Regions from separate parts of the Paenibacillus sp. FSL H7-0323 genome, predicted to be linked through region 2. Evidence: riboswitches for the same ligand, from Rfam matches in the RefSeq annotation. Region 2 holds a riboswitch; each other region holds the start of a gene.
The links. Region 2 has a riboswitch for cyclic di-AMP ahead of MHH89_RS22235 (ubiquitin-like domain-containing protein). Riboswitches for the same ligand answer to the same signal wherever they lie in the genome.
Positions count from the first base shown of each region.

Region 1: linked by a shared signal. The riboswitch ahead of MHH89_RS24730 (hypothetical protein) and the one ahead of MHH89_RS22235 (ubiquitin-like domain-containing protein) in region 2 are both predicted to bind cyclic di-AMP.
Region 3: linked by a shared signal. The riboswitch ahead of MHH89_RS02390 (KamA family radical SAM protein) and the one ahead of MHH89_RS22235 (ubiquitin-like domain-containing protein) in region 2 are both predicted to bind cyclic di-AMP.

Region 1 covers NZ_JBBODB010000001.1:5,486,923-5,494,466, forward strand. Annotated here, with positions in the region: gene MHH89_RS24705 (ABC transporter permease) at 1-487, shown strand, start outside; gene MHH89_RS24710 (hypothetical protein) at 519-710, shown strand; gene MHH89_RS24715 (hypothetical protein) at 1,175-1,627, opposite strand; gene MHH89_RS24720 (hypothetical protein) at 1,668-2,189, opposite strand; gene MHH89_RS24725 (hypothetical protein) at 2,204-2,758, opposite strand; cyclic di-AMP (ydaO/yuaA leader) riboswitch at 2,827-2,991, opposite strand; cyclic di-AMP (ydaO/yuaA leader) riboswitch at 3,411-3,600, shown strand; gene MHH89_RS24730 (hypothetical protein) at 3,851-4,267, shown strand; gene kdpF (K(+)-transporting ATPase subunit F) at 4,394-4,471, shown strand; gene kdpA (potassium-transporting ATPase subunit KdpA) at 4,484-6,160, shown strand; gene kdpB (potassium-transporting ATPase subunit KdpB) at 6,177-7,544, shown strand, end outside.
Region 2 covers NZ_JBBODB010000001.1:4,919,110-4,926,653, forward strand. Annotated here, with positions in the region: gene yabA (DNA replication initiation control protein YabA) at 1-296, shown strand, start outside; gene MHH89_RS22210 (tRNA1(Val) (adenine(37)-N6)-methyltransferase) at 406-1,179, shown strand; gene rsmI (16S rRNA (cytidine(1402)-2'-O)-methyltransferase) at 1,176-2,087, shown strand; gene MHH89_RS22220 (AbrB/MazE/SpoVT family DNA-binding domain-containing protein) at 2,511-2,765, opposite strand; gene MHH89_RS22225 (HD domain-containing protein) at 3,061-4,344, shown strand; gene MHH89_RS22230 (TatD family hydrolase) at 4,396-5,166, shown strand; cyclic di-AMP (ydaO/yuaA leader) riboswitch at 5,365-5,594, shown strand; gene MHH89_RS22235 (ubiquitin-like domain-containing protein) at 5,880-7,046, shown strand; gene rnmV (ribonuclease M5) at 7,223-7,544, shown strand, end outside.
Region 3 covers NZ_JBBODB010000001.1:504,049-511,592, reverse strand. Annotated here, with positions in the region: gene MHH89_RS02395 (AraC family transcriptional regulator) at 1-1,469, shown strand, start outside; cyclic di-AMP (ydaO/yuaA leader) riboswitch at 1,518-1,661, shown strand; gene MHH89_RS02390 (KamA family radical SAM protein) at 1,793-2,968, shown strand; gene MHH89_RS02385 (helix-turn-helix transcriptional regulator) at 3,102-4,013, shown strand; gene MHH89_RS02380 (DinB family protein) at 4,096-4,611, shown strand; gene MHH89_RS02375 (YdeI/OmpD-associated family protein) at 4,668-5,237, shown strand; gene MHH89_RS02370 (hypothetical protein) at 5,474-5,764, opposite strand; gene MHH89_RS02365 (hypothetical protein) at 6,212-6,415, opposite strand; gene uvrA (excinuclease ABC subunit UvrA) at 6,964-7,544, opposite strand, start outside.

The DNA of each region.
Region 1 (7,544 bases), 570 kb from region 2:
TTTGACGCTCCCGCATAATGCGACTGTATTGGCTGATTTTGATCTCGATTTAGGCCAGCTCAATATTAACTTGCTGCTCTATGGATTTGTCTTGTACGTATTAGGTTACTTCCTCTATGCCTTGATGTATGCGGCTGTAGGTTCGATTGTCAGCCGTACGGAGGATCTCGGTCAGGCGGTAATGCCAATCATGATGTTAGGCTTCGTAGCGTTCTATGTTCCACTGTTCAGTATCTCCAATGCAGATACTCTAGTGGTTAAGATAGCGAGTTATGTGCCTTTCACCTCACCATTGACGATGCTGCTCCGAATTGGTGTCGGCGAGGTGGCGATCTGGCAAGTCATTGTATCGCTGCTGATCCTGCTTGTGACTACCTTCATCTTCGGATGGCTGGCAGCCAAGATCTATCGTACCGGCGTACTGATGTACGGCAAACGCCCAAGTATTAAAGAAATCAGAAAAGCAATGAAAGCTTACAAGATCTAAGATGACCTCATATAACTTTTAAGGAGTGCTAATGATGTCTACAAGCGAACAATATACCATTATGCTTTTAATGAGTTCTGTATCGCTGGCTACGGTTAGTAGAATGCTTCCGGATGGCTCCACTTTTATGGATTTCGTTCAAGGCCTATTGACTGGTATTGCTATAGTGGGGATGTTGGCGGGATTGTGGATGTACGGTAAGGCGCGTAAGAGTAAAGCGTAATAGTAAGCACTGAGTTTTCGGGGGTATCCTAACAGCCGTTTATGGTTGCTGGGATATCCCCGTTTTTGAGTTGGCAATCTCTTTGTATACGAGCTGATATAGCTAACGGACCCAGCAGCACTTAAATGCAGCAATCATCGAGATTTAGCAAGATATCGGACACTATAGTCGCTATTGGCATGAAAAAGGGTGAATTAGTAGCTCTTTTAACCAAATAGTTGCACTGGAGTCCGATACTATGCTCAAAAGGCGATAAACGTGCAAGTAACGTCATCTGGGTCCGTAAGGCTTGTCTTGGTGGAAGATGATTAGGGCTTGCTTTAAGACGATCCAAGACGTTCATCGCTCGGGATTTCTACTGGAGTCCGAACGCCGGCCATATTTGTGGAAAAGCTTCAATTAAAGGCTCCTGAGTCCATTAGTCGCTTCATGCGCTCAAAGATCGTTTGAATTCTAGTCAGAGACTAAATTATAGAAAGATTTGCGCTCGTTAGTATATCCGTTTGGGTGGTCATCTGCTCCCGTAGAGCTCTAAGCTGTGTTTTCAGTGCGGGAACACTTTTTTGCAGAATAATGCTTATTTGAGAAAGAGGCAGCTTTAAGCCGTACCACAATACCTTCACAAGCTGTTCCTCCCAAGGTAATGCCTTAGCCGATAGAAGCGAGCGCCGGGCAAAAGAATCAGCACACTGGTGAATACAAGTGCGGTAAGCGTGGATAGAGAATAACTGAGGATCAAAATCATCCTGACGATATATTTTATGAAGCTCTATGAAGGTGCGGATAGTAATCTTGTCTGCCTCATTAGATTGTTCTAACAACATGGAACTAAGTACGTAGACTTCATTAGTATACTTTTGAACACACTCTGCAAATTTAGTACTGTAGGTGGACTCGGGAGGTAAGGGGTCAGGCATGGTGAACACGATCCTTTCAGATTGAGAGATTTGCTTGAATCTATAATATAGAAAAGTAAGAGATGGATTTATTGATGAGATCGGCGGTGTCTGGTTCCGGGCAACTGTGTTTCTGCTGGGAGGCAGTGGATAAAGCTTTTGAAGGCTTGTAGTAGAGCCGTTCACTTCTGGAATTGCTCCCCCCTGCTGCAACACTGTACAGACGCCCTTGCTGAATATGCCCTGCCAAGGATTTACCCTGGAGCTTGGCCTTTAAATCCTGCAAAGCACCCTGAACTAGCTCAAGCTTAACCTGCTCCCAATCTGAACCTTCGCGGCGGACCTTATCCAGCGCTTCTTCAAGACGGCAATGACAGATGGCCCGTAAAAAAGAACTCCATTTAATAAGATCGAAATTTTTGGTGTTGGCAGAGATCAGACAAGCCCCCCAACTGCAGCCTCCCCTACAGGTGAGCTTCAGAATACCATAACGGCAGCCTTCAGCCCCTTCCATTCCATAGTGAATAGGCTCGGGTTCATCCAATACAAATACTTCAATGCGGGATAGTCTGCGCTGGTCCATAGTAGGGTTCCTCCTTAGATTTCCAAAAGCTTTAAGTCAACATGATGAGTGACACTAGCCTTTTCTACACAAGCGAGCATCTCCATTTTATTCTCACAGACTGCGGTATGCTCTAGCCATAGTCGGAACTTCTCTTTTCGTATAACAGATAGATGTAAGGGAAAGGTGCTGCGGGATCTCAAGACATACCAACCGGCGCTTACATCTTTCCAAGGCTCCTTGAAGGCTGTAAACCACGGGAGCTTTTGGTGTGATGACCAATCCTGCTGCTGCTGTTGTTCTCGAATTTTTTTATATATCTCATATACAATCTTAGAGTCTAAACAGTCTTTACAAGAAGAAGGTGTGCTGAACTGGCGAAGGGCTTGGATCTGGTTCTGGCCAAATGCATAGCCTACAATGTACCTGTGATTATGTTCTTCGAACCACAAGGCCCCGAAACAAACGTAATTTAGACTTATCGGCTCAAGCAGCCCTTGATGTATCCCTAAATAATAGTGCTTCAAAACATTCACCCCATCCAGCGTGCTATCACCTAATAAGCTTAGGTAACGCAAAAACCGCAGCAAGAGGAGGACCTCTGCTGCGGTTTTGGATTACAGGCAGATATACCTGGGCCAAAGCGTGGCGGATCAAGGGTCTCTCTCTTTACGCTTACGAGGTTAGCTGTCGGATTCGGACGGTGAGAGTCGCCCTACCTATTGAGACTTATGCAGTCTCCTTTGGATTCACCCCAAGTAGGCCAGGTGGCCTGATGGTTCCCCCGTTCCCTGCGAATGCAGGAACTCAGCGTTGATTGTTTTTCATGAATTAGATTCAACCCGAATCATACTCTTTTCAAGATTTTCTGTAAAAAACGGAAAATGTTCTTTTAGAGCAATTTTAACCATATCCTGCCGACTACGACTGAAAAACGAGGTAAATAGGTATTTATGGCGTGTTATCGCGCCTCTTTCTCGCTCAGCCTCAGCTTCTTGCGTTTCTACCTATAATGGGAATTTGCAGTATTTTCGCTCTAAAAAGGTGAATAAAATCACATGGGTTATAGATAGCGATTAAACGCTCCAAACTCGAGTAAACAAGAGATATAGAGAGATTAGATATCAAGTAAGCGCTATCTAATGGGAAAATAGTTTTTAATTTGCATTATTTTGGCATCATTCAGGTTTTACAAGTCTTCGTGCATAAGAGTATGATTACTCCTGTTTCAACGACAATCGAATATTTGATCCGCTTAATTTCCGGTAAGGAAAGCGGGGGAACCAACAATCGGCAGCCGATGTGAGAGTCGGAAGCCGATTATGGGGTGAATCCTGTAGAGGGTGCGAGTGAGCTCGCATCTATACAGGTAGGGCGACTCTCACCGCCCGAATCCGACAGCTAACCTCGTAAGCGTATGGAGAGAGGATGAGTGCAATGTGACCGCTAGCGAGCCACAGAGGAGATCCTTTGTGGCTTTTTGCTGTGCTCTTAGAAGCAAAGCATTTATGGAGGCCTCCCCTAAGAGGTCGCTAAATTCATCATTAGCGGTATTTGTAAGGCAGCGTCTAATGACGTGACACAACCGAGCTTTAGGTTGTGCCCGAAAATGACGATAGGTCAACATCCTTTCGGAGATTTTCGTTGCCTCCTTGTTGTAAATGAGCAGGAGGAGAAAAAAGATGACGGATCAGAATGAATATGTGCTTGTATGTGCGCCTACAAAGGCGGGAGAACATTTCATTAAACTTCTGAAGTTCAGGGGTATTAAGATGGCGGGATTAACCAACAATGTGGCTGAGAAAGCTTTACTTGAGGAGCTCGGGATTGAGCAGGTTATTCTAGTGGATACCCGCCATCAGAACACTTGGTTTCGCCCATCGTTCCCGGTAGGCAGGGTATATCTGTTTGAGAGCAGCTTTCCGCTTTGCTGCCGCTATATTCAGATGTGCCGTACCTGGACGACACAGCCGATTTTTGTGATTACAAGTTCAATAAATCCTAGATTGGTCTATAAAAGACTTGGTGCGAGCTATGTAATCTATTCCCATAGTGGTGATGCTGATTTTCTAATCGATAGATCACCTCATCAAGGATAATGGAAGGAGTGCGGAAGATATGATGGATCTGTATATGGTGGCTTCGTTAGCTGTAATTTACGGGTTATTTTATGGTTTTATGCGCTGGTGCGCAGGTGTAGTTGAGGATACGGGGAGGGATAAGCTGTGATTCTAGTAATCGCTGTTACCCTACTGTTGTTTATATATCTGGTTTACGCGTTGATTCATCCTGAGAAATTTTAAGGAGGGGCATTCATGGGCATTTTGCAAATAGTCGTCGTAATTGTAATTCTCATCTTGCTGGTCAAGCCGATGGGAACGTATTTATATCATGTATTTTCTAACGAACCGAATCGTACGGATCGCTGGTTTGCAGGCACAGAGAAAGGTATTTATAAGCTGATCGGCCTGAAAAAACGGGACGGAATGTCCTGGAAGAAGTATGCACTCAGCTTTGTTTTAACTAATATCGTACTGGTTGCTTTCAGTTATATTTTTCTAAGATTACAGCGGGGATTGCCGCTGAACCCGAATGGAATTGCCGATATGGAACAGACGCTTTCATTCAATACGGTGATCAGCTTTATGACCAATACGAACCTGCAGCATTATAGCGGGGAGACGGGACTATCGTATTTTTCACAAATGGCAGTCATCACGATGATGATGTTCACGTCTGCAGCGAGCGGATTTTCTGTTGCGGTTGCTTTTGTCAGAGGGATTACAGGACAGAAATCAGTCGGGAACTTTTTCGAGGACTTCGTAAAAGCACATATTCGTGTATTCATTCCATTAGCTCTGCTAGTTTCATTGGTGCTGGTAGGATTGCATGTGCCACAAACGCTCAAGCCATCGCTTGAGGTCACTACACTTGAAGGGCAGACGCAACAAATCGCTATCGGTCCAGTCGCTTCTTTGGAATCAATTAAACACTTAGGTACGAATGGTGGCGGCTTCTTCGGAGCCAATTCAGCACATCCTTTTGAGAACCCTAATCCACTTACGAACGTTCTGGAGATTCTCTCTATGTGGATGCTGCCAGCCTCTTTGCCATATATGTACGGATTGTTCGCTAAGAACAAACGTCAGGGCTGGGTGATTTTCACAGCAATGATGACCTTGTTCGTATTACTGCTGGGATTGAATTATTATGCGGAAACCAAAGGCAATCCAGCTATCAATGCGCTGGGGATCGAGTCTTCGCAAGGCAGCATGGAAGGTAAAGAGGTACGTTTTGGTATCCCGCAATCTTCGCTGTTCACTTCGGTAACAACGGCAGCTACGACAGGTAGTGTTAACAATATGCATGATACGCTGACACCGCTGGGTGGCATTACCCCTCTGGCCCTAATGATGCTCAACAACGTCTTCGGGGGAAAAGGTGTCGGACTAATCAATATGCTGATGTATGCCATCATGGGTGTCTTCTTATGTGGACTAATGGTTGGCAGAACACCAGAGTTTCTCGGGCGAAAGATAGAAGCCAAGGAGATGAAGCTAATTGCGATTGCTATCCTAGTGCATCCATTCATTATCCTTGTACCAACAGCAGGTGCGTTCTTAACGGACTTGGGCAACGGTTCCATCACGAATCCCGGATTCCATGGACTTAGCCAAGTGTTATATGAATATGTCTCTTCTGCCGCGAACAATGGTTCAGGATTTGAAGGGCTTGCGGACAACACCACCTTTTGGAATGTTACAACCGGGATCGTAATGCTGCTTGGCCGTTATGTCTCTATAATCGCGATGCTGGCAGTTGCAGGCTCACTGATCCAGAAGAAGCCAGTTCCTGAGACGATTGGCACATTCCGCACAGACAATGGTCTGTTCACCGGAATTCTGATTGGTACCGTTGTAATTATCGGGGCTCTGACGTTTCTGCCAGTCATTGTGCTCGGCCCGATTGCAGAATATTTGACCTTACGGTAGGAAGAGGGAGAACAAGATGAGTACTGTAAAAAGAAAAAAGCTGCTGACGGGACCCATACTCCTAAGCGCTGTAAAGGATAGCTTTATTAAGCTTAACCCGGTGACGTTAATTAAAAATCCGGTCATGTTCGTAGTCGAAATCGGTACGATTATTGTATTGCTTATGGTACTGGCCCCCGGATATTTTAATGCAGAGAAATCGGTAGGCTTCAATATCACAGTGTTGTTCATTCTGCTATTCACAGTGCTGTTTGCCAACTTCGCTGAAGCGCTGGCTGAAGGCCGCGGGAAAGCCCAGGCGGATTCACTCAAGAAAACGAAACAGGATATCACAGCTAACAAACTCGTTGGAGGGTCTGTGAAGACCGTTTCTTCTTCCGAGCTTCGTAAAGGAGATATTGTCATCGTCAGTCAGGGAGAACTTATCCCTGGCGATGGTGAAGTAATTGAAGGGCTGGCCTCCGTAGATGAATCTGCAATTACAGGTGAATCTGCACCTGTTATTAAGGAAGCCGGCGGAGATTTTGGCTCAGTCACAGGCGGCACCCGGGTAGTCAGTGATGAGATTAAAGTCAAAATTACCAGTGATCCCGGTGAGTCATTCCTGGATCGGATGATCTCCCTCGTTGAAGGGGCGAAACGTCAAAAGACACCCAATGAAATTGCACTAAATACACTCTTGATCAGTCTGACGTTGATTTTCCTGATTGTAGTAGTGACCTTGCGGCCAATTGCGACTTATCTGGGCGTTGATCTAGATATTCCTGTTATGATCGCCTTGCTGGTCTGTCTGATCCCGACCACAATCGGGGGACTGCTCTCCGCTATCGGGATAGCAGGGATGGACCGCGTCACACAGTTTAATGTCCTTGCTATGTCAGGGAAGGCCGTTGAAGCTGCCGGCGACATTAATACAATGATTCTAGATAAGACCGGTACGATTACTTTCGGAAACCGGATGGCGAGTGATTTTGTGCCTGTTGGAGATGAAACGGAAGCTGAGCTTACGGCTTGGGCAGCTATTAGTTCGCTAAAGGATGAGACTCCGGAAGGACGTTCGGTTATTGAGCTGGCTAAGAAGCTGGAGCGCAGCTATGACAGCAAACTTGCTGAAGGCGGAGAGTTCGTAGAGTTTAAGGCTGAGACCCGGATGAGTGGTATAGATCTCTTTGATGGACGATCTGTTCGTAAAGGGGCAGTCGATTCCGTGAAGAAATGGGTACAGTCGAAGGGCGGAGTCATTCCCGCGAACCTCGACAGTAATTCCGATGCTATCGCTCGGATGGGGGGGACCCCGCTTGCTGTTGCGGTAGACAACCGGATTTATGGACTTATTTACTTAAAGGATACGGTTAAGCCAGGCATGAAAGAGCGGTTTGATGAG
Region 2 (7,544 bases):
TTGGAGAATGGAAACAGACGGTAAAAGAACTGATGGAAGCTAACCAGAGGTTAACTCTGGAGAATGAACAGCTTCGCAAAATTTTAAAGCGGGATGCACCTTTGGATCCTACCGTAGATTCTGCGGAGGCGGAAGCTCTTTTAGCTACCGGAGAGGGAACAGAAGAGGTTGTCGGGGAAGGTTATGACAACTTGGCTCGACTTTACCACGAAGGCTTTCACATCTGTAATGTTTATTTTGGACATTTACGCACGGAAGGTGACTGTCTGTTCTGTCTTTCTTTTCTTAATAAATGAGGATATCCAGCCGTAGGAGATTAATCCTACGGTTTTTTTTGAATTTTAGCCCATAGGCATATGGCTTTGAAGCAAGTTTTTCTCAACAAAACCTTTAGGAGATTATTACATGACGAATTCTTTTAATGATATATCTGTCCCCTTGTTACCGACGGAGCGGGTGGATGATTTACTAACACATGATCTGCGCATTATTCAAAGTGATGAAGTATTTAGTTTTTCTATGGATGCTGTATTGCTTGCTCGTTTCGCCAGTGTTCCGCCACGTGGAAGAGTTCTAGATCTTTGTACGGGAAATGGTGTAATACCGATTTTAATGACTACCCGGACAAAAGCTTCTATAGAAGGTATTGAAATACAACCTCGTTTAGCTGATATGGCTCGTCGTAGCGTGGCTCTAAATGGCCTTCAGGATCAGGTTGTAATTCATGAAGGTGATTTGCGCGAGTTATATACTACCGCAGGACATGGTGTGTATGATGCAATAACGGTGAACCCTCCTTATATGCCGCTTAATGGCAGTGATCTGAAGCTGAACAGCCATCAGGCTATGGCTCGCCATGAGATAGGCTGTACACTGGAGGAGGTCATTCAGGCTTGTGTGCGATTGGTTCGGACGGGCGGAAAGGTAAGTATGGTTCATAAACCACAACGGTTGGTTGATATTATCAGTCTTATGAGACAATATAGACTCGAGCCAAAGATTATTCGGTTTGTACATCCACGTGCCCATCTGGAGGCAAATATGGTATTAATCGAAGCCGCACGTGATGGAAAGCCTGAGGTTCGTTTACAACCACCGCTCATCGTATATAATGAGGACAATCAATACTGTCCAGAGATTATGGACATCTACTATGGTGCTAAAGAGGGTAAATCATGAAGATATCATGTCAAAGCAGTTTTCAAAACAAGACTAATACCAGTACTCAGGAGACAACAGGGTCGCTTTTTCTGGTGGCTACACCTATCGGTAATCTGGAGGATATGACCTATCGTGCAGTCCGTACATTGCAGGAATGTGATATTATTGCCGCGGAAGATACGAGACAGACCCGAAAATTACTCAGCCACTTTGAGATTTCACCTTCGATGTTGTTTAGTTATCATGAGCATAATAAGGCCGCCAGTGGACCTGAGCTTGTACGCTATATAATAGAAGGAAAAAATTTGGCACTCGTCAGCGATGCCGGTTTACCAGCGATTTCTGACCCTGGAGCGGATCTTGTAGCCCTTGCAATAAGTCATGGAATTCCGGTGATTCCTATCCCTGGAGCTAACGCAGCGTTGTCAGCTTTGATCGCTTCTGGTCTATCTACGAATACGTTCACCTTTATCGGCTTTCTTCCCCGAGAGCGTAAGGACATCCGAGCAGTATTAAGTCCACTTCGTTCGGCTCAAGGCACTTTGTTGTTCTACGAATCTCCCCATCGCGTAGTTAAGACACTTGCTCATCTTCAAGAAGCATTCGGTAATCGCCAGATTGTGTTGGCACGTGAATTAACGAAAAGATATGAGGAGTTTCTACGCGGTTCGATTGAGGAATGTACACTATGGCTGGCTGAACATCCTCCGCTAGGCGAATATGTTATTGTCGTAGAAGGGGAGAGCAAGGAAGATGCAGAAATCGCAGAATCGGCGTGGTGGCGTCAGTTAAGCATTGAAGATCATGTAGCTCATTACGAAGCACAGGATGTACCACGGAAAGAGGCTATGAAAAAAGCGGCATCAGACCGGGGTGTAGCCAAACGGGATATTTATAATGCGTTGCTTGATAGAGCAGAAGAGTAAGTGTTGTAGACGAATTCTTAGAATAACTAAGGATTGTCGGAAACGGCCTGCCCGAGCTTGAATGATTTATCTGTGGGTTAAATGTATTTTGTACAGTTATTTTTGAATTTTTTTATGTATTTGTTCGTTTAGTTGTACTTCATACAGTTATAAAGGTGGAAAGGATTGATTTCACGGAGATATAGGAAATATAAGTGTACAAAATACAATTAATTCGTTTAATGGTAAAAAGCATTTAAAATAACTGTAAGAAATACAACTAAGTATTACTAGTTCCGTCTTGAAGCACATTGCCCTTAGGGAGGGGATAACCAGGAGGGCAAACCCAGACATAAAAAATACCTCCCGCGGTCACGGGAGGTCAAGGAGATATGAAAAGGTTAGAATTAACAATTTGATTAGTTCTATTATATACTATTTAATTTAGTTTGTCACAGGGGTAGGGATGGAAGATATGCATTCATGACAAACTATTTTTCCTTTAAAGTAAGTTACGTTCTCAGCGTTGCCACAGAAAATGCAGGCAGGCTCATACTTTTTAAGCATAATCCGTTCGCCATCAACGTAAATTTCCAGTGCGTCCTTTTCGCCAATGCCAAGTGTACGGCGTAATTCAATAGGAATAACAACCCGTCCAAGTTCGTCTACTTTTCTTACAATTCCTGTTGATTTCATCATAACAATCGTTACTCCTCTCAATGTTCCAAAAACGTCATTATTCGACATTGTTCACTGTTTTATGATACTTATAATACCAACGATTCCCAAATCAGTCAACCTTTTTTCATAGGCTGAATAAGAAAATTTCCATAAGAACTTTGAATGTCCCTATAAAAATTAAGAATTACCCTGAAAGCATTTTGTCGATTTACCAAGACCAAAAATGATACTTTTCGACAAAGTACGACATAATTACTTATTATATACTGATATTAGTTAAAATCATATTAAATTATTAGAAGGAGTTGATCTCATGAAGCAGCCGCTCACGGAAGAAAAAGTTTTCAAGGATCCCGTTCATAATTATATTCACGTACAGGATACGATTATTTGGCGACTAATTAATACAAAAGAATTTCAGCGTTTACGCCGGATTCGCCAGTTAGGTACCTCATATCTCACTTTTCATGGTGCAGAGCATAGTCGTTTTTCTCATTCTTTAGGAGTATATGAAATTACACGGAGAATCATTTCGCAATTTGAGCGCAGCGGGTATAAGGATTGGATTCCTGAAGAAAGTTTGCTTACTTTGTGTGCGGCTTTGCTGCATGATTTAGGGCATGGTCCATTTTCACATTCTATAGAAGAAGCTTTTGAAATGAACCATGAGGATTGGACCTGCCGAATTATTTTGGAGGACACGGAGATCACCGAAATATTGCGTGATGTGGAGGAAGATTTTCCTCGTAAAGTAGCCTCAGTTATCTCTAAGACATATGAGCATGAAATTGTTGTCAATTTGGTTTCCAGTCCGCTGGATGCTGATCGTATGGATTATTTGCTGCGTGATGCGTACTATACAGGTGTAAACTATGGAACCATCGATATTGATCGGATTTTGAGAATGCTTCGTCCTTATAATGGGCGGATTGTAGTAAAAGAATCAGGTATGCATGCCATTGAAGATTATTTAATGTCGCGTTATCAAATGTACTGGCAGGTATATTTTCATCCGGTGACGCGCAGCTCTGAAATTATTTTGCGTCAAATCTTCCGTAGAGCTAAAGAATTGTTCCAAGAGGAGTACAAATTTCGCTTTATGATCGCTCCGCTGGAAGATCTCTTTCGAGGAGAAGTAACAGTGAAACAATATTTAATGCTTGATGAGGCACTGGTACAGACTGCTTTTATGCAATGGACACTTGAAGAAGATGAGTTATTAAGCGACTTGTGTACCCGTTTTATTCATCGTAAACTGTATAAATATGTAGAGATCGAGAATTTGGATACAGATATGATTACGGAAATCCGCAGCAGTTTTGCGGGAGCGGGACTTAACCCAGAATATGACTTAGAGATTGATTATCCGACAGATTTGCCTTATGATGTGTTCCGTCCAGGAGCAGCCTTCGACAATAATCAAATTTTACTGCTTGATCGCAATGAGCAATTGCGGGAAATTTCAGAGGTATCGGATATTGTGCGCTCAATAAGCGGAATTCATCGTGGCAGATATCACCTATATTTCCCACAGGATAAGCTGAAAAAAGCCCTTACACGGTTGCCCTTTTCTGTAGCAGAGATTTTTGCAAAATAATACAAATATTTATGGAACTATTGATAAAAACAACAAGGAGTGAGCTTTAAAATGTATCTGTTCGACACACATACACATTTAGATGCGCCTCAATTCGACGAGGATCGCGAGGAAGTTATAGCTCGTGCAGTAGAGGCCGGAGTTAGCAAGATGATCAATATTGGATTTAATCGGGAAACGATCCCTTCAACGATGAAGCTGGCTGAATCTTATGATTATATTTATGCAGCGGTGGGCTGGCATCCACAGGATGCGATTGATATGAAAGAGGGGGACCTCGATTGGATCGCCTCTCTTTGCAGCCATGAGAAAGTGGTGGCCATCGGAGAGATTGGGTTGGATTATTATTGGGATACCTCTCCCAAGGATGTGCAGCAGGAGGTCTTCCGCAAACAAATTGGACTAGCCCGTGAACTAAAAATGCCAATCTGTATACATGACCGTGATGCCCATGAAGATGTCGTACGGATTTTACGGGAGGAAAAAGCAAATGAAATTGGTGGCGTAATGCATTCTTTCTCAGGCAGCTGGGAAACCGCAAAAATGTGTCTAGATCTAGGATTTCATTTGTCATTTGGAGGACCGATCACGTTCAAAAATGCCAGAGTGCCTAAAGAGGTGCTTGCACAGACGCCATTGGACCGATTATTGATCGAAACAGACGCTCCATATTTGACTCCACACCCCTTCCGAGGCAAGCGAAATGAGAGTGCTCATGTGAAGTTAGTAGCAGAGGCTGCGGCTGAAATTAAAGGGTTAACATGGGAAGAATTGGCTAAAATTACGTATGCAAACGCACTGGAACGATTTGGGATTGTCTGAAAACTGGAGTAAAACGGGTGAAAAATAGAGAATGGCCGATATATTAAACTTTTTTAATATAAAAACGGCTGATTATTACAATATTTTAACCATATATTTGCGTAAACGTGGTTGAATCGTCCTTTACAACATGCATCAAAACAGGATATCATCTTTTCAGTGATGTGAGCTGTTGTTATTGTGACAGCCATTGATTCATGGATCGTCTCGCTGAGTCTCCGTATGGAGAACGGGGGAACCAATATTGAACTGCCGCATGCCTGTATCTTGAATACGACTAGGAATTGCCGCAGAACAATATTTGATTTCTTCACGTGGTCTTTGGGGTGAATTTAAGGGCAACCGCCGTGAGCGGGTGACCTGAAATAGGGCGTCTCTCTTTCGTCCGAACCCGACAGCTAACCCCGTAAGCGCAAGTAAGAGAGGCAACCTCGTGCACAAACATTCCCGCGTATTCTGACATCGGAGAAGCCACGAAAGAGTCCTCAAGAGAACTCTTTTTAGGCTTCTTTATTTTTGAATAAACTGAATGTTGCCCGCATACTGTTATATAACAGGTGTAGGAGTAGCTGTGCCGAGCAGGCGATCCATGAGCAGGAGACGCTAAGTTAATACGTGCGTATCCTGTGACAATCTCAAATAGTTTCGTCAAAGAAATTCAGTCCTCATGATATACAAATTGACGACGAGGCTATGTAAGGAGGATGGAGAGAATGGGCTTATTCCAACCAGAGGTATCCCATGATTCGCAGTCATCCAGCAGGTCTTTCGCATTACGGTGGGAGCAAGTAAATACTCGCGTACTTTTACTTGCAGGTGTGATTTCAATCGCAATCGCGCTGTTAATTCTGCTGTACGTACACGGTCAAAGTAATAAACAATTAGTTTTAGTAATAGACGGGCAAACACAGATACTTGAAACGCGAGAAGCACTTCTTGGTGATGTGTTGGAGAAAGAGCAAATTTCGCTGCAGCCGCATGATGAATTATCTTTAGGTCTGAGTGATGAAATAAAAGACGGTGACCGTGTCGTTATCAATCGTGCGCAGAAATTTAGCCTTACTGCGGACGGAGCAACAAAAACGTTATATACGACCGAAGACACTATCGGTCAAGCGATTGACAAACTGGGTATCAACCTAGAAGGCTATGATAAGATTTTTCCTTCGTTAGACACCACCATCTCTGCTGACATGGAGATTAAGATCGTTCGTATCAACAAGCAAACGGTACAGCGAACAACTAACTTACCTTTCCGTGTTATTAAGACAGCAGATCCCTCCCTTACTGTGGGAACAGTTAGAGTGGCACAGGCAGGCAAACCAGGCGTCATGGTTCAGCATATTGAAAAGATCTATCAAGACGGAGAACTGGCCTCTATGCGCATGATCGGCAAGGAAGTACAAACGGTAACAAAAGATAAGATCATTGCCGTTGGTACTAAAGCACTTCCTAAGCCTACTGTAGTTGCTAAAGCTACAACAACTTCCAAATCAAGCACTACCTCCAAAACGACTAAAGTTAGCGCTAAGACTAAGAACGTCACAAGCAAGGCTGGCGTAGACTTTGAGTACAAGAAGATGATTAAGAACGTCTCCATGACAGCTTATTCGTCAGAAGAGCCAGGGATAGGTACTAAAACTGCCTCCGGAACACGCGTAACGGAAGGTCGTACAATTGCAGTAGATCCGAATGTAATTCCTATTGGCTGGTGGGTTTATATCGATGGGCTTGGATTCCGCCGTGCAGAGGATACTGGCGGTGCCATTAAAGGCAATAAAGTGGATGTCTATTATGATTCCCTGAGCCATGCTCGTAATTTCGGCCGTAAATCACGTACCGTTTATGTGATTGGACCTGTGAAACCAGAGCTTAACTAGAATTGAAGCTTTTGCAAAAAATCCTTTGATAAGCTATAGTGATGATAACCGTTAAGGAACGCTGGATGATCATTTCGTTGATCGCAGAGCAACCGCTCATCACTTATACATTCTTTAACCAAAAGAAGAGGAGCGAATCCTCTTCTTTTTGCTTTTTTTGGAAGGAGTCAAGAAATATGATTAAGGAATTAATCGTCGTTGAAGGCAAAAGCGATACCGTAGCCATTAAGCGTGCTGTAGAAGCGGATACCATTGAGACAGGCGGCTCTGCTGTAAACCGGACTGTAATTGCTAAGATCGCGCTTGCTATGGAACGTAGAGGGGTTATTATTCTTACGGACCCGGACCATGCTGGGGAGCGAATTCGTAAAATCGTTTCAGCGAAGGTGCCGGGCTGCAAGCATGCTTTTATTCCAGAGAAGGACGCAACTCGAAAAGGGGATATCGGTGTAGAGAATGCATCACCAGAGGCGATTCGTCATGCGCTGCGTAATGTAC
Region 3 (7,544 bases), 4.4 Mb from region 2:
ATCTACTATCTCCTGGAATCTCCTATAGTACGGACAACCAGGAGCTGACGTTGTATTATTACCTCATCACCTTTACAGCAATTTATACAACCGAGCATCCTAAACGATATTCTGGAGAGCTGCTTTCCGGCAGACGGGAGTTAATTGTGCACCCGTTCACCAAGGTAATCCGACTAGTCGAAGACCTGCTCATGAACAGGAATAACACCGATGATGTACAACAATTCAAGCGACAATTAAAATTCCAAGAATTGCTGCTGCTACTTTTTGAGCATAATTACCCTTCCAAACACCTGCCAAGTCCTACGGAATCCGTAGAAAAGACCATAACATTCATTCAGGAGCATTATACAGAGAGTATCACCGTGAAGCAGTTAGCTGAACTGGCGGGAATATCAATCTGGCAATATACACCGATCTTTCAGCAGCTTACGGGTAAAAAGCCGCTTGAATACCTGACGGATCTGCGCATTAATCATTCCAAACGATTCCTGCAGGAATCGACTGAACCACTGCGGGAAATCGCCAGACTGGTCGGCTTCTCGGACGAATACTATTTCAGCCGCCGCTTTCGGCAAAAAACCGGAGTTACACCCGGACAATATGCACATCAGAAAGGTCGTAAGCTTACCGTCAAGGATTGGACGGGTCATGAGGTGGAGATTCCAGAGCGAGCGAAACGGATTGTCTATCATGGCGAAACACTTGGCGACCTTCTCGCGTTAGGCGTAAAGCCTATCGGTGGAGATGAAGCATTCGCCCGGAACAGCGTCTATAAACATCGGCTTAAGAAGCTCGCCAACGTCGGGTTTCCACTGGACCCGCAGTTGACCGCTTCCCTAAACCCAGATTTGATCATTTTGGCTAATAGTGATGAAAGAGCCTACAGAGCAGTTTCTGGTATCGCTCCGACACTCACCTTTGATTCATTTGCATCTCTCGACAACCGAATGCGGACATTAGGCAGTTGGCTAGGTAAACAGCGCGAAGCCGAAGCATGGCTGGAGTCATTCACAATCAAAAACGCTGCCATGTGGCAGCATCTTTACACGACAACCCTCCAAGTTGGAGAAACCGCCTCTGCTTTGGTCTATGATCATGGAGATCATCTGTATGCTATGGGAATGTCCGGATTCTCCACTGCGCTTTATGCCCCATGTGGTTTACAACCGACCGAAGAGATCCAGGCCATTTTGGACGAAGAGTTAGGGTTCGCCGAAGTTGATCCAACGCGACTGCCTGCCTACGCCGGAGATCATATCTTCATGCTCATTCCGGAACGCAAAGACTCGCGAGCTGCGATGGAACGATTACTAGACAGTTCACTTTGGAACAATCTCCCGGCAGTACGTCAGGGACATGTTTATCTGCTCGACGGAAGCAAATGGAACTCTAGTGATGCGTTAACCCGGGAGAAGCTGCTAACGCTGTTGCCTAAACTACTCGGCGGAAGTAGCGCTAGCAATTGAAAGTGAATCTAGGATTCTCTTTTGACTTTTCAAAACTTGATAGGGTATACTTTATCTACGCTTAATTTCCAACTTTTACAGTTGAAAAGCGGGGGAACCAGTTAATTGGGGCGAATCATTGAGCATTAGAATGTAGGGTACCATCTTACCCGAGTCCGTCAGCTAACCTCGTCAGCAGTGGATGGGTCTGCTTTTCATGTTATTTACATAACCAGAGACCCTTGCTAAGGGTCTCTTTTTGTGCTTTTTTGGACCCTGCTGGCAGTAGATTGGCCTTTGACACTAAGGCTCCCTCATTTCTCACACTACGAGACAAAGGAGAGATGTACGTGCAAAAGGTAAAGTACTTCACGGATATTAACAAAATAGCTATGTTGTCTGAGCTGGAAAAAGAGAATCTGAAAGAAATTACGGACAAGTTTGTTTTTCGTGTAAATGACTACTATCTGTCTTTGATTAACTGGGATGATCCAGATGATCCCATCCGTAAGCTGGTTATTCCTAACGAAGGTGAACTGCTGGAGTATGGGTGCTGGGACGCCTCCGATGAGGACACGAATTATGTGGTACCTGGTTGTCAGCACAAGTATAGAACAACTGCACTACTGATTGTATCCGAGGTCTGCGGGGCTTATTGCCGCTACTGTTTCCGTAAGCGTCTGTTCCGAAATGACGTGAAAGAGGCGATGGCTGATGTCTCTCCGGGCTTGGAGTATATCGCAAATAATCCGGAGATTAACAACGTACTTCTTACGGGCGGGGACAGTTTAATTCTCTCCACACCGAAGCTAAGATCCATTATTGAAAATCTAAGAAGCATTGAGCATGTTAAGATCATTAGACTGGGTTCCAAAATTCCCGTATTTAATCCGATGCGGATCTCTGAAGACGAAGAACTGCTGGAGCTGATTCGTACTTACTCTACCGAAGACAAACGAATCTATGTTATGGCGCACATCAATCATCCTCGTGAAATCACACCTGAAGCCAAAAAAGCATTTAAAGCTCTCCACAACGCAGGGGCAATTGTCGTAAATCAGACCCCCATCCTCAAAGGCATCAACGATGATCCCGTTATTTTAGGGGAACTACTGGACCGGCTTTCATGGGCTGGCGTTACACCCTACTACTTCTTTGTGAACCGGCCCGTAGCCGGAAACCGAGATTTCGTATTACCGCTCGAGCAAGTCTATCAAATTGTAGAAGAAGCCAAAGCCAGAACCTCAGGACTTGGCAAAAGAGTACGCTTATCCATGAGCCACACCTCAGGAAAAATAGAAATTCTCGCCATTGATAACGGAAAAGCCTATCTCAAATACCATCAATCCAGAGATCAGGAATACGGAAAATTTATGATTCTAGATTGTCCAAAGGACGCCGAATGGTTCGATGACCTGCCTGGGAATGAGCAATATTGGACCCCACCTGTGAAAAAAAACGATGCTATTATTTCTGTTAATGATTTATCAGGCGAGCCTGCGGATTTAATCTGTAAATAGATTTAATCGACTCTGTCATAGGATATTTCTTCATCGCCAACAACAAAACTCCTCCCGCCCAAAATTAGCCCGAAAAAATCTATGATATAATCACGCTGTAACACGAAATGGACTAATGGGTGGGAATGCACACATGAAATTGGAACGATTGATTTCTATGATCTACAAGCTATTGAACCACGAAGTTTTATCTGCCTCCAAGCTGGCTGAAGAGTTTCAGGTTTCCCAGCGAACAATCTATAGGGATATCGATGTGATTTGTGCCGCTGGCATCCCGGTCGTATCGTATCAGGGTACTAAAGGTGGATATGGCATCATGGACGGATATAAAATGGATAAAAGCCTGCTCCGTTCGTATGATGTCACTTCTCTGATTACTGTACTTAACAGTCTTTCTTCCGTGTTTGAAGATGAGCATACGCAAGGAACCATTGAACGGCTGCAAACGATTGGAACGGAGCCACAGACCTCTAGTCTCGCGGTGGATCTTGAAACCCGGCGTACGGATCCTGACGCACTTCCTCTTTTACGTGCGGCTATATCGGAACGAAATGTTGTCCGTTTTGATTACATCAGTGTAAAAAATGAACGTACAACCCGTGAAATGGAACCAGTAAAGCTTCATTTTAAATATAGCAACTGGTACATCTATGGTTATTGCCGGACACGGCAGGACTATCGGGAGTTCCGACTTTCCCGGATGCTGAATTTGTTCCTGACGCAGGATACCTTTCATTCGCAACATGAGGTACCCAAAGAGGCCGGCTGTTCAAACAGGGCAGATCAGGTGGAGGAAATAGTGATCCGGGTAGGCCCTGAGGCTTTGGCAGAAGCTTTGGATCAGTTTCATCAAGTCGACAAGGAATTTCATTCCGATAAAAGCATGACGATGCGAATTCCTGTGTATAAGCCATTGGAAGCACGTTGGCTTTGGTCCATTCTGCTGAGTTTTGGCAGCGGCGCCGAAGTCCTCGAACCCCCTGCATTGCGAGGTATTTTAAAAGAGCAGCTTCAAAACACACTCAAACTTTATGAAGAAGTATGACAGTCTGATGTCATACTTCTTCTTTTATATTAACTACAGTAACAAAAACAAATCCATGACCATTCAAAAGGAGAATGTACGAATGACAAATTATCCAGTAGAAATGTTTAAATACCACACATGGGCAAACCAAACTATCCTGGGGAGAATCAAGGAACTCCCGCCTTCTGTGCTAAGTCAAGAAGTGAACAGCTCATTTCCCACCATCGCTCATGCCCTTAGCCATATCTATGCGGTTGATACGATGTGGAATCTTGTATTAACAGGCACTGCCATGCCAGAGGCTTTTCAACAAAGTATCCCGCTAAATTTGAGCATTCTAGATTCTGTGGATGAATACGTAAATATCTTTGCCCAGCTATCAGAACAATACAAAGCATGGTTACACAACCAATCCGATTTGGAGCAAACCATTCTGCTTGACAATCCATTCGCCGGAATCCGCCAAACACGCCTATCAGAAATTGTGTTGCAAGTCGCCAATCACGGGACTTATCATAGAGGCAATGTATCTACTATGTTACGGCAGTTAGGCCATGCTTCCACCATGAATGACTATGCTCTTTTTTGGTATCAGGTACCTGCGGAAGCTATTTAATCTCGGATGGGCAAGACGCTCCACTCCATACCTAGAAAGGAAATTGTATTTTAATTATGGAGATTGAAAATCTAATTACAGTGAAAACGAGAGAAGATTTAAGAGTTTGGCTGCAGGAGAATTGTAAGACTGAACAATCTTGTTGGGTACTCGTTAGTATGACGCCAAACTCAGAAACGTTGCTATATTTGGACGTAGTTGAGGAATGTTTGTGTTTTGGATGGATCGATGGAGTGAAAAAGAAAATTTCGGAAACGGAGCTGGCGCAAAGACTCTCTCCCCGAAGCAACAAAAGCTCTTGGACTGAATTGAATAAAGAACGGGGCCGCCGCCTCGAAAAGCTGGGGTTAATGAGTGCTGAAGGAAAACGGGTACTTCCTGATATGAACCCTGATTCTTTTATAGTAGATAAGATTATAGAGCAACGGCTAAAAGAGGACAGGCAAGTATATGAGAATTTCACGGCCTTTCCAGCCCTTTATAAGAGAGTTCGGATCGACACGATCCAAAGCAATAAACATCAGCCAGATTTATTTAAGAGTAAATTAGACAAATTCATAGCAAACACTAAAGAAAATAAAATGTACGGGCAATGGCATGATAATGGACGTCTGCTAGATTATTAAGCTGCGCTAGATGCATGATCTCCTGCTGAGGCTTTCGGACTCCAATGACGCTATTTACTAATTTATCGCCTTTTCAGCAACTCATCGGACTCCAGCGCAGCTATTCCTTAGAAATGGGCTCTTATACGGTGATTTTTCCGCCATTAGGAGCTATGCGGTCCGATAATACTCCAAATGGCGGATTTTCCTGCATTAAGGTCCGCTGAGTCCGATACCGCCAAGTATGATCATTCGCTCTACTTCTGAGTCCAATACGCCGAAGAATGATCATTCGCTGGCTCTACTGTTACTGTTACTGTTACTGTTACTGTTACTGTTACTGTTACTGTTACTGTTACTGCTACTGTTACTGTTACTGTTACTGTTACTGTTACTGTTACTGCTACTGTTACTGTTACTGTTACTGCTACTGTTACTGCTACTGTTACTGCTACTGCTACTGCTACTGCTACTGCTACTGATACTGCTACTGATACTGCTACTGCTACTGCTACTGCTACTGATACTGCTACTGCTACTGCTACCATGATCTCCTGCTGAGGCTTTCGGACTCCAATGACGCTATTTACTAATTTATCACCTTTTCAGCAACTCATCGGACTCCAGTGCAGCTATTCCTTAGAAACAGGCTCTTATACGGTGATTTTTCCGCCATTAGGAGCTATGCGGTCCGATAATACTCCAAATGGCGGATTTTCCTGCATTTAAGGTGTGCTGAGTCCGATACCGCCGAAGTATGATCATTCGCTGGCTCTACTGCTACTGCTACTGATATTGATACTGCTGCTACTGACACCATGATCTCCTGCTGAGGATTCCGGACTCCAATGATGCTATTTACTAATTAATCGCCTTTTCAGCAACTCATCGGACTCCAATGCAGCTATTCCTTAGAAATGGGCTCTTATACGGTGATTTTTCCGCCAATAGGAGCTATGCGGTCCGATAATACTCCAAATGGCGGATTTTCCTGCTTATAAGGTCTGCTGAGTCCGATACCGCTGAAGCATAGTCATTCGCTGGACTCCTGAGTCCGATACCGCCGAAGCATAGTCTTTCGCTGGGTCTACCGCTACTACTACTACTACTACTACTCCTACTGCTACTACTGCTACTGCTACTGCTACTGCTACTGCTACTGCTACTGCTACTGCTACTGCTACTGCTACAGCTACCATGATCTCCTGCTGAGGCTTTCGGACTCCAATGACGCTATTTACTAATTTATCGCCTTTTCAGCAACTCATCGGACTCCAGCGCAGCTATTTCTTAGAATCAGGCTCTTATACGGTGATTTTTCCGCCATTAGGAGCTATGCGGTCCGATAATACTCCAATTGGCGGATTTTCCTGCTTATAAAGTCTGCTGAGTCCGATACGCCGAAGAATGATCATTCGCTGGACTCCTGAGTCCGACACGCCGAAGAATAATCATTCGCTGGTCTGCTGAGTCCGATACCGCCGAAGCATAGTCTTTCGCTGTCTGTTGCTACCGTATCCTAATCATCTGCGGATCAAACACCATTGACTCATGATCATCTGTTAATCCTACAGTTCTACGTAAGTATAATTCATCAGTTAATCCCAAAGTGCTATGTACGCGCGAATGGGATTGGTTCAGACGTTCAGGCAAAGTTTAGAGTTGAGAGCAGAGGTTTGGTTTAAGTTCAAAAAAAGAGAGGTGCCCCAGCCATTTTCATGGCTTTTGGGCACCTCTTTTTATTGGATTACAGCCCTTCAGCCAGAATCCGTTTCAGGAACATCCCCGTGTAGGATTCCCGTACTTCAGCAACCTGCTCCGGTGTACCTTCAGCTACAAGCTTACCGCCCACAACGCCACCTTCAGGGCCGATGTCAATCACCCAGTCGGACTCCCGAATCAACTCTAAGCTGTGCTCCACAACCACGACGGTATTTCCCGTATCAACCAATTTGCTCAACAAGGTATGGAGCTGCTTGATGTCTGACGGATGAAGGCCTGTTGTTGGTTCGTCAAGCAGATAGAGCGTATGGTTTTTGGAAGGTTTGCTCAGCTCTTTAGCCAGTCTAATCCGTTGCCCTTCACCACCGGATAAGGTTTTGACAGATTGTCCCCATTTAAGGTAACCGAGACCCACCTCACACAATGTCTCGATAATCCCCGCCATTTTGGCTTCCGACTTAAGAATCGGCAAGCTTTCCTGTACGGACATGTCCAGCAGATCCGAGATGGAATATCCATCATATTTCACCTGGAGAACCTCATCCGTAAATCTTCTCCCCTTGCATGCGTGGCATTTAACCTCCAGATCGGGTAAGAAATTCATGT